2 regions of the Streptomyces sp. NPDC001070 genome follow, and region 1 is predicted to be linked to the other one. Evidence: predicted binding sites of a transcription regulator. Region 1 holds the regulator's gene; the other holds the start of a gene.
The links. The regulator HspR, encoded in region 1, represses chaperone genes until heat shock. The targets are predictions, from matches to a motif close to TTGAGNNNNNNNNNCTCAA.

Region 1 (4,407 bases):
ATGTCGCTCTGCAGGCGCAGCTGGACCAGGTGCGCACGGCGCTCGGTGAGCGCACGGCGGACCTCCAGCGGCTCCAGGCGGAGTACCAGAACTACCGCCGCCGGGTGGAGCGGGACCGGATCGCGGTCCGCGAGATCGCGATCGCGAACCTGCTCACCGAACTGCTCCCGGTGCTCGACGACATCGGCCGTGCCCGGGACCACAAGGAGCTGGTCGGCGGGTTCAAGTCGGTCGGCGAGTCCCTGGAGACGGTCGCCGCCAAGATGGGGCTGCAGCAGTTCGGCAAGGAGGGCGAGCCCTTCGACCCGCTGGTGCACGAGGCCCTGATGCACAGTTACTCGCCGGACGTCACGCAGACCACCTGCGTGCAGATCCTGCAGCCCGGGTATCGCATCGGTGAGCGCACCATCCGCCCCGCGCGGGTGGCCGTCGCCGAGCCCCAGCCGGGCTCGCAGGGCCCGCAGAAGAACGACGACACGGCGGACGAGGAGAACGGTGGCCCCGAACAGGGCTGACGTGGGCGACGAACGGAAGGAGGGACGCCGGGGATGAGCATCAGCAGGGATTTGTTCGAAAAGGATCTCTACAAGGTCCTCGGCGTCCCGAAGGACGCCACCGAGGCGGAGATCAAGAAGGCGTACCGGAAGCTCGCCCGCGAGTTCCACCCGGACGCCAACAAGGGCGACGCCAAGGCCGAGGAGCGCTTCAAGGAGATCTCCGAGGCGAACGACGTCCTGTCGGACCCCAAGCGCCGCAAGGAGTACGACGAGGGCCGCGCCCTCTTCGGCAACGGCGGCTTCCGCACCGGCCCGGCCGGCGCGGGCGGCTTCGGCTTCGACCTCGGTGACCTCTTCGGCGGTGGTCCCGGCGGCACCGCCCAGGGCGGCGGCTTCGGCGGCGGCCTCGGGGACGTGTTCGGCGGGCTGTTCAACCGAGGCGGCGGCGCGACACGTACGCAGCCGCGGCGCGGCCAGGACATCGAGACCGAGGTGACGCTGAAGTTCACCGAGGCGGTGGACGGCGCCACCGTGCCGCTGAAGATGACCAGCCAGGCCCCCTGCAAGGCCTGTTCGGGCACCGGCGACAAGAACGGCACGCCCCGGGTGTGCCCGACCTGCGTCGGCACCGGCCAGGTCTCGCGCGGCGGCAGCGGCAGCTTCTCGCTCACCGACCCGTGCGCGGACTGCAAGGGCCGCGGCCTGATCGCGCAGGATCCCTGCGAGGTCTGCAGCGGCAGCGGCCGGGCCCGTTCGGCGCGCACCATGCAGGTGCGCATCCCGGCGGGCGTCACCGACGGGCAGCGCATCCGGCTGCGCGGCAAGGGCGCCCCCGGCGAGCGCGGCGGCCCGGGCGGCGACCTGTACGTCACCGTGCACGTCGACTCGCACCCGGTCTTCGGCCGCAAGGGCGACAACCTCACCGTCACCGTGCCGGTCACCTTCGTGGAGGCCGCCCTGGGCGGTGAGATCAAGGTCCCGACGCTCGGCGGCCCCGCCGTGACCCTGAAGCTGCCGGCCGGCACGCCCAACGGGCGCACGCTGCGGGCCCGCGGCAAGGGCGCGGTCCGCAAGGACGGCACACGCGGGGACCTGCTGGTCACCATCGAGGTCGCCGTTCCCGCGGCCACCGAGGGCAAGGCGCTGGACGCCCTGGAGGCGTACCGGGAGGCGACCGCGGACACCGATCCGCGGGCAGAGCTGTTCAAGGCCGCGAAGGGAGTCTGAGCCGGTGAACACGAGCGGCGGCATGCGTGGCGGACGGGGCCGCAACCCGTACGAGCTGACCGACGAATCGCCCGTCTACGTCATCTCGGTGGCGGCACAGCTCTCCGGCCTGCACCCACAGACCCTGCGCCAGTACGACCGCCTCGGCCTGGTCTCGCCCGACCGCACGGCCGGGCGCGGCCGCCGCTACTCGGCTCGTGACATCGAACTCCTGCGCGAGGTCCAGCGCCTCTCCCAGGACGAGGGCATCAACCTGGCCGGCATCAAGCGCATCATCGAGCTGGAGAACCAGGTGGCGGCCCTGCAGTCGCGCGTCGCCGAGCTGTCCGCGGCCCTCGAGGGCGCGGCGGCGGCGATGCAGCAGCGCGAGGCGGCCGTCCACGCCTCCTACCGGCGCGACCTGGTGCCCTATCAGGACGTCCAGCAGACCTCCGCGCTGGTGGTGTGGCGGCCCAAGCGGCCGGAGTGAGCGGGCGGCGCCCACTTACCGGCGGGTTCTAGGCCAGGAGGTCGGCGGGGCCCCGCGACACACGGTGCAGGAAGCGCCCCGAGGCGACCATCGCGTGCAGCAGGAGATGGCCCTCGGCCGCGGGGACGAGCCCTTCGGCGCAGGCGTCCCGCATGAGGTCGAAGGTCTCCTTGGTGGTGATGCCGCGGCGGCGCGCGAAGTCGCGGGCCGAGCGGTCGTCGGTGATCCAGACGGAGCCGCGGAACTCGCGGCGCCGGGTGATCAGCATGCATGTCTCGGCCTCGCCGAGGTGCTTGGTCGGCGCGTGGGACGAGCCGCCGAAGACCGCGCGGCGCAACCGGTCGACCTCCCGGAGCTCGGCGTCGTCGGTGATCTCCACGGGCTCGCCGAGCCACCCGGCCCCGGCCAGTCCGGCCAGCCGCGGCAGGAAGCGCGCGGAGCGGGCGGCCTCCCAGGCCACGGCCTGGGTCCAGCGGCCGCGGCCGTCCAGCACCTTCTCCAGCAGGAGCAGCCGGTCGACGGCGGCGAAGTTGCACAGGACGGTGTTGTCCGGGAACCACCACGTGGTCATGGCTGGAAGACCAGATCCCCTTCTTCCGCGTCCTGTTGCTCGGTGCCGTTGCCGGGGGGAGGCTCGGGGGCCAGGAGGTCGTGCAGCCCTTCCACGTCGGTGTCCAGCAGTGCCGCGAGCGGGCGCAGGGTCGTCTCCCCCGCCAGGTACGCCTTGTACAACTCCGAGGCCACGCGCGGCGGGAAGCGTTCCGCCGAGGCCCGCGAGGCCTGCTTCTGGAAGTCGTCGCCGGCGCCGGCCAGCAGATGACATGCCTCGGTGGTGAGGGCGCGCAGCTGCTTGCGGCGTGCGGCGTCGATCAGGCCCAGCTGGTGCAGCCGGGCGGCGAGCGCGCTGGGCGACACCCGGAAGCGTACGACCAGCCGCTCGAAGACGGAGTCCGAGATCTCGCCCTCCGCCGTCGCGGCGTCCGTCAGCTCCTGTGCGGGCATCAGCAGATGCGAGGCGAAGACATTGGCCCTGACCTCGGCCAGGTCCTTCTGCCGGCCGGGGGCGACATGGGACTCCACGACCACGCTGCGGGCGTCCTTGGCGAGGATGTGGCAGAGCTCGTGCGCCAGGGTGAAGCGCTGCCGGGTCCACACGCCGGTGGGCGCGAGCAGGACGAGGCGGAAGGAGTCGGCCTGCCACGCCAGGCCGTCCACACCCTGGGGAAGCCCGGTGATGGCGACGTCCACCCCGAAGCGCTCCTCCATCGCCGCGATCAGCTCGTCCGTACCGAGCTCCGCGGCCCGCAGCCGCTCCAACGCCTCGGCCGCCAGCCGTTCGCCCTGCGCCGCGTACCGGTCCAGCGCCGGGTCGGCCTCCGGGACCGCGGGCAACTCCCCTGTGCGGCCCAGCAGCTCCAGCACCTCGTACGCGGCCGCGAACCGGGCCGTCACCTGCTGCGCGCCCACCGGATCGGCGGCGGTGTCGCTGCGCGTCCGGGCCGCGAGCGCGGGGCGCAGCGGCTCGTTGCCGGTGAGCAGCCAGTCCACGGTCGTGCCGCCCGCCTCGGCGATCAGCGCCAGGTCCAGCGAGGTGAAGCGGCGCACGCCGCTCAGCGACTTCGACAGCTTGTCGGGCGTGAGCCCGACCGACCGGGCGAAGGCGGCCTTGGTCATCGCGGCCGCGTCCATCACGGTGCGTACACGTTCGATGACGTTCGGGTCCATGTCTACAGAGTAAGGCGGGCCTTGCGATTATCGCAAGGCCCGCCCGGGTGTGCCGCCGGTGTCCCGTCGTTACGGGGCGAGGATCGCGTAGTTCCCGCCCGGCGCGGACTCCGACCCGTCCGCGTACACGGCCTTCACCCAGTAGAAGTGGGTGGTGCCGCGCGGGGCGGTGGTGTCGGTCCAGCCGGTGCCGGTCACCGGTTCCGGGGTGAGGCTCTCGTAGCTGCCGCTGTCACGGTCCCAGCGGTAGACGAGGTAGCCGACGGCGTCGGCCACGTCGTTCCACCCCAGCCGCACGCCGTCCCTGACGTCCTCGGCGGTCAAGCGGACCGGGGAGCCCTCGGGGGTCTCCACGGACGGGGTGAGGTCGAGCTCGGTGAACTCCACCACATTGGTGTCGCGTTCCGAGAGGAACAGGGAGTTGCCCCAGATGTCCTCGGCGTCGACGAAGTAGCAGCCCTCCTCGCCGTCGGGCAGCCGCTCGGCGAG
Region 2 (4,407 bases), on a different contig from region 1:
TCAAGGGCCAGCTTCAGCACGTGCCGGACGTCCGAGACCGCGTGGACCTCCAGCTTCTCCAGGACCTCGGCCGGCACGTCGTCCAGGTCCGCCTCGTTCCGCTTGGGGATCACGACGGTGGTGATCCCGGCGCGGTGCGCGGCCAGGAGCTTCTGCTTGACGCCGCCGATGGGCAGCACGCGCCCGGTCAGCGACACCTCGCCGGTCATCGCCACGTCCGTGCGGACCCGGCGCCCCGACAGGAGCGAGGCCAGGGCCGTGGTCATGGTGATGCCCGCGCTCGGGCCGTCCTTCGGGACCGCGCCCGCCGGGACGTGCAGGTGGACGCCGCGCTCCTTCAGGTCGCCGACCGGCAGTTCCAGTTCGGCGCCGTGCGAGCGCAGGAAGGAGAGCGCGATCTGCGCGGACTCCTTCATCACCTCGCCCAGCTGACCGGTGAGCTGCAGCCCGCTGCCGCCGGTCTCCGGGTCGGCCAGCGACGCCTCGATGTAGAGGACGTCACCGCCCGCGCCGGTCACCGCCAGGCCGGTGGACACGCCCGGCACCGCCGTGCGCCGCTCCTGCGGGTCCTGCGCGGACTCCGGCACGTGGTGCGGCCGCCCGATGAGATCCCGCAGGTCCTCCGGGGTCACGGTGCACGGCAGCTCGCGCTCGCCGAGCTCGTGCTTCGCGGCGACCTTCCGCAGGATGCGGGCGATCGACCGCTCCAGGGTGCGCACGCCCGCCTCGCGGGTGTACTCCCCGGCCAGCTTGCGCAGGGCCGCGTCGTCGACGGTGACCTCGTCCTCGCCGAGCCCGGCCAGCTCGCGCTGGCGCGGCAGCAGGTGGTCACGGGCGATGACGACCTTCTCGTCCTCGGTGTAGCCGTCCAGCCGCACCAGTTCCATGCGGTCCAGCAGCGGCTCCGGGATGGCCTCCATGACGTTGGCGGTGGCGAGGAAGACCACGTCGCTCAGGTCCAGCTCGACCTCCAGGTAGTGGTCCCGGAAGGTGTGGTTCTGCGCCGGGTCCAGGACCTCCAGCAGGGCCGCGGCCGGGTCGCCCCGGTAGTCGGAGCCCACCTTGTCGATCTCGTCCAGCAGGACCACCGGGTTCATCGACCCGGCCTCCTTGATGGCGCGGACGAGCCGGCCGGGCAGCGCGCCGACGTAGGTACGCCGGTGGCCGCGGATCTCCGCCTCGTCGCGGACGCCGCCGAGCGCGACGCGCACGAACTTCCGCCCCATCGCGCGGGCCACGGACTCGCCGAGCGAGGTCTTGCCGACGCCGGGCGGGCCCACCAGGGCCAGCACCGCGCCTCCGCGGCGCCCGCCGACGACGCCGAGACCGCGGTCGGTGCGGCGCTTGCGGACGGCCAGGTACTCGGTGATGCGTTCCTTCACGTCCTCCAGGCCCGCGTGGTCGGCGTCCAGCACCGCCCGCGCGCCGGGGATGTCGTACGCGTCCTGGGTCGTGGTGTTCCACGGCAGCTCCAGGACGGTGTCGAGCCAGGTGCGGATCCAGCTGCCCTCGGGGGACGCGTCGCTGGACCGCTCCAGCTTCTCGACCTCCTTCAGGGCGGCCTCGCGCACCTTCTCGGGCAGGTCGGCGGCCTCGACGCGGGAACGGTAGTCGTCCGCCTCGTCCTCCGGGTCGCCGTTCAGCTCGGCCAGCTCCTTGCGGACGGCCTGCAGCTGCTGCCGCAGCAGGAACTCGCGCTGCTGCTTCTCCATGCCCTCCTGGACGTCCTTGCGGATGGTCTCCGCGACGTCCTGCTCGGCCAGGTGGTCGCGCAGCCACTGCGTGGCCAGCTTCAGCCGGGCGACGGGGTCGACGGTCTCCAGCAGCTCGATGCGCTGCTTGTTGGTGAGGAAGCCGGAGTAGCCGGCGTTGTCGGCCAGCTGCGAGACGTCGTCGATCTGCTGGACACGGTCGACGATCTGCCAAGCGCCGCGCTTGCGCAGCCAGCTGGTGGCCAGCGCCTTGTACTCCTTCATGAGCTCCGCGACGGTGCCGGGCGCCTCGGCGGGCGTGGGCTCGGAGAGTTCGGTGCCCTCCACCCACAGGGCGCGGCCGGGTCCGGTCGTGCCGGCGCCGATGCGCACGCGGCTCACACCGCGGATCACGGCACCGGGATCGCCGTCCGACAGACGTCCCACCTGCTCGACGGTGCCCAGCGTGCCCACGCCCGCGTAGTCGCCGTCCACCCGGGGAACGAGCAGGACCCGCGGCTTGTTGCCGAGTCCGGGCTGACCGGACCGCTGCGCGGCCTGGGCCGCCTCGACCGCGGCACGCGCCTCGGCGTCGGTCAGGTCCACCGGCACGACCATGCCGGGCAGGACCACCGCGTCGTCGAGGGGCAGCACGGGGAGGGTGAGCGGCGCGAACGCCGACGAAGACGATTGAGCCATTATCTCTCCCTAAGCAATCAAGTTGAGCTATGCAGACTCAATGCATCTGATGCCCCTGGTGTTCCCCGGCCTCTGTTCGCTCTGAGCGATCGGCCGCGGACGGACCGCACGAGGGGCGCCCGACGAGGCAGCCGGCACCTCTTCCGTACGGCCGCGGAGAACCGCCCGCGGGGCGGGCGGCGATAGACGGGTGTGAGACTCTTCCGGCCCATGAGCCACGAGCCGCCCGGCGACGACGCGCTCATCCGCGCGATCGCCCGGGGGGACACCCAGGCCCTCGCGGACCTGTACGACCGCCATTCCGGGTGGCTGCACGCCCGGCTCACCCGGCGCTGCGCCGATCCGGAGACCGTACGGGAGGTGCTGCAGGACACCTTCGTGGCGGCCTGGCGCTCGGCGGACGCCTACGGCGGCGGCGCGGCCGCCGGTGGCTGGCTGTGGGTGATCGCCGCCCGGCGGCTGGTGGACGCGCGCCGCGCCGCCGCGCGCGCCGATACCCGCGACCTCCTGGCCGCGAAGGAGCCCGGTACCGCCCCGTCGGCCGAGGAGCATGTGCTGGCCGGGCTGGAGTACGGCGACGTGGGCGCCGCGCTCGACCGGATCTCGCCCGAGCTGCGGGCCGTGCTCCGGGCGACCGTGATCGACGGCCTCACCACGCGGGAGACCGCACGCCTGCTCGGGATACCCGAGGGCACCGTCAAGACCCGGGCCCAGCGGGCGCGCCGCGAACTGCGCGCCGCGCTCGCCGCCCTCGACCCGGCGGGAGGAGCCGCATGCTGAGTTCTCCCCGGGGGCGCGCACGGCGCTCCCCCCGCACCCCGCACGAGGACCGATCCGCCTGGCACGTGCCGGACCGGACGGCCGCCGCCTACGCCGACGGCACCCTCCCGGACACCGCCGCCTGGTCCGTGGACAAGCACCTGGAGTCCTGCGCGGCGTGCGCCGCCCGGATCTCCGCGCTGGCCCGGGCGGGCGAGGGGGGTGCCCTGCTCGCGGAGGTACGGGAGTCGGTGCTCGCCGCGGCCGCGGGCACCACGGCCCGCCCGCGTACCGCCGCCGACAGTCTGCCCGGAGCCGCCGTGCCCCGGCCGTGGCGGGCCGCCGTACGGTCCGCGTGCGCGCTGCGGCCCGCGTGGGTGGCGTCGGTGCTGCTCACCCTGGCGGCGGCCGTGGCGCTGGCGCGCTTCGGCGGGCCGCCGGAAGGACGGCCCTGGCTGCTGGTGCTCGCGCCGGTGCTGCCGCCGGTGGGCGTGGCCCTGGCGTACGGGAGGTACGGCGACCCGGCCCACGAGCTGGCCGCCTCCACGCCCTCGGGAGGGTTGCGGTTGCTGCTGACCCGGACCGGGGTCGTGCTGGCGGTGTGCGTGCCGCTGCTGAGCGCCGCCGGCGGCGTCCTCGCGGGAGCGGGGGCGGCGGTGGCGTGGCTGCTGCCGGGTCTCGTGCTGACCGGGGCCACGCTGACGCTGGGCAGCTGGACCGGTTGCCACCGGGCCGCCGCGGCCGTCACGGCCGGCTGGCTGTGCGCCGTCGTCGCGTGCGGGCTGCCGCCCGCGGCCCCGCCCCCGCTGCTCTCCCCCGCCGCGCAGCCCGCGTGGGCCGCGGCCGGCGCCGCCTGCGCCCTCCTCCTGGCCCTGCGCCGCACCGCCTTCGACCACCTGGAGCGCCCGTGACCACCCCGACCACCGTCCGCGTGGACGGTCTGACCGTGAGACACCGCAGGACCACCGCCCTGGACGCCCTCGACCTGGGCATCGGCCGCGGCGTCCACGGGCTGCTCGGCCCCAACGGCGCCGGGAAGACCTCGCTGATCCGGGTGCTGGCCACCGTGGCGAAGTACCGCTCGGGACGGCTGGAACTGCTGGGCCACGATCCCGCGACACATGAGGGGCGCACCGCGGTCCGGCGGCGCCTCGGCTACCTGCCGCAGGATTTCGGCTACTACCCCGGCTTCACGGTGCGCGAGTTCGTGGCGTACGTGGCCTGGCTCAAGGAGATGCCCGTGGCCGCCGTGCCGGAG

Region 2: lon (endopeptidase La) is a predicted target of HspR. The motif match lies at 2,413-2,431, and genes of this name have one in related genera.

The regions. Positions count from the first base shown of each region.
Region 1 is NZ_JBSFLB010000015.1:180,657-185,063, forward strand. It holds gene grpE (nucleotide exchange factor GrpE) at 1-515, shown strand, start outside; gene dnaJ (molecular chaperone DnaJ) at 549-1,724, shown strand; gene ACWDAS_RS20185 (heat shock protein transcriptional repressor HspR) at 1,747-2,193, shown strand; gene ACWDAS_RS20190 (hypothetical protein) at 2,222-2,764, opposite strand; gene ACWDAS_RS20195 (ImmA/IrrE family metallo-endopeptidase) at 2,761-3,918, opposite strand; gene ACWDAS_RS20200 (PA14 domain-containing protein) at 3,988-4,407, opposite strand, start outside.
Region 2 is NZ_JBSFLB010000004.1:337,432-341,838, forward strand. It holds gene lon (endopeptidase La) at 1-2,390, opposite strand, end outside; gene ACWDAS_RS07505 (RNA polymerase sigma factor) at 2,601-3,170, shown strand; gene ACWDAS_RS07510 (zf-HC2 domain-containing protein) at 3,164-4,060, shown strand; gene ACWDAS_RS07515 (ABC transporter ATP-binding protein) at 4,057-4,407, shown strand, end outside.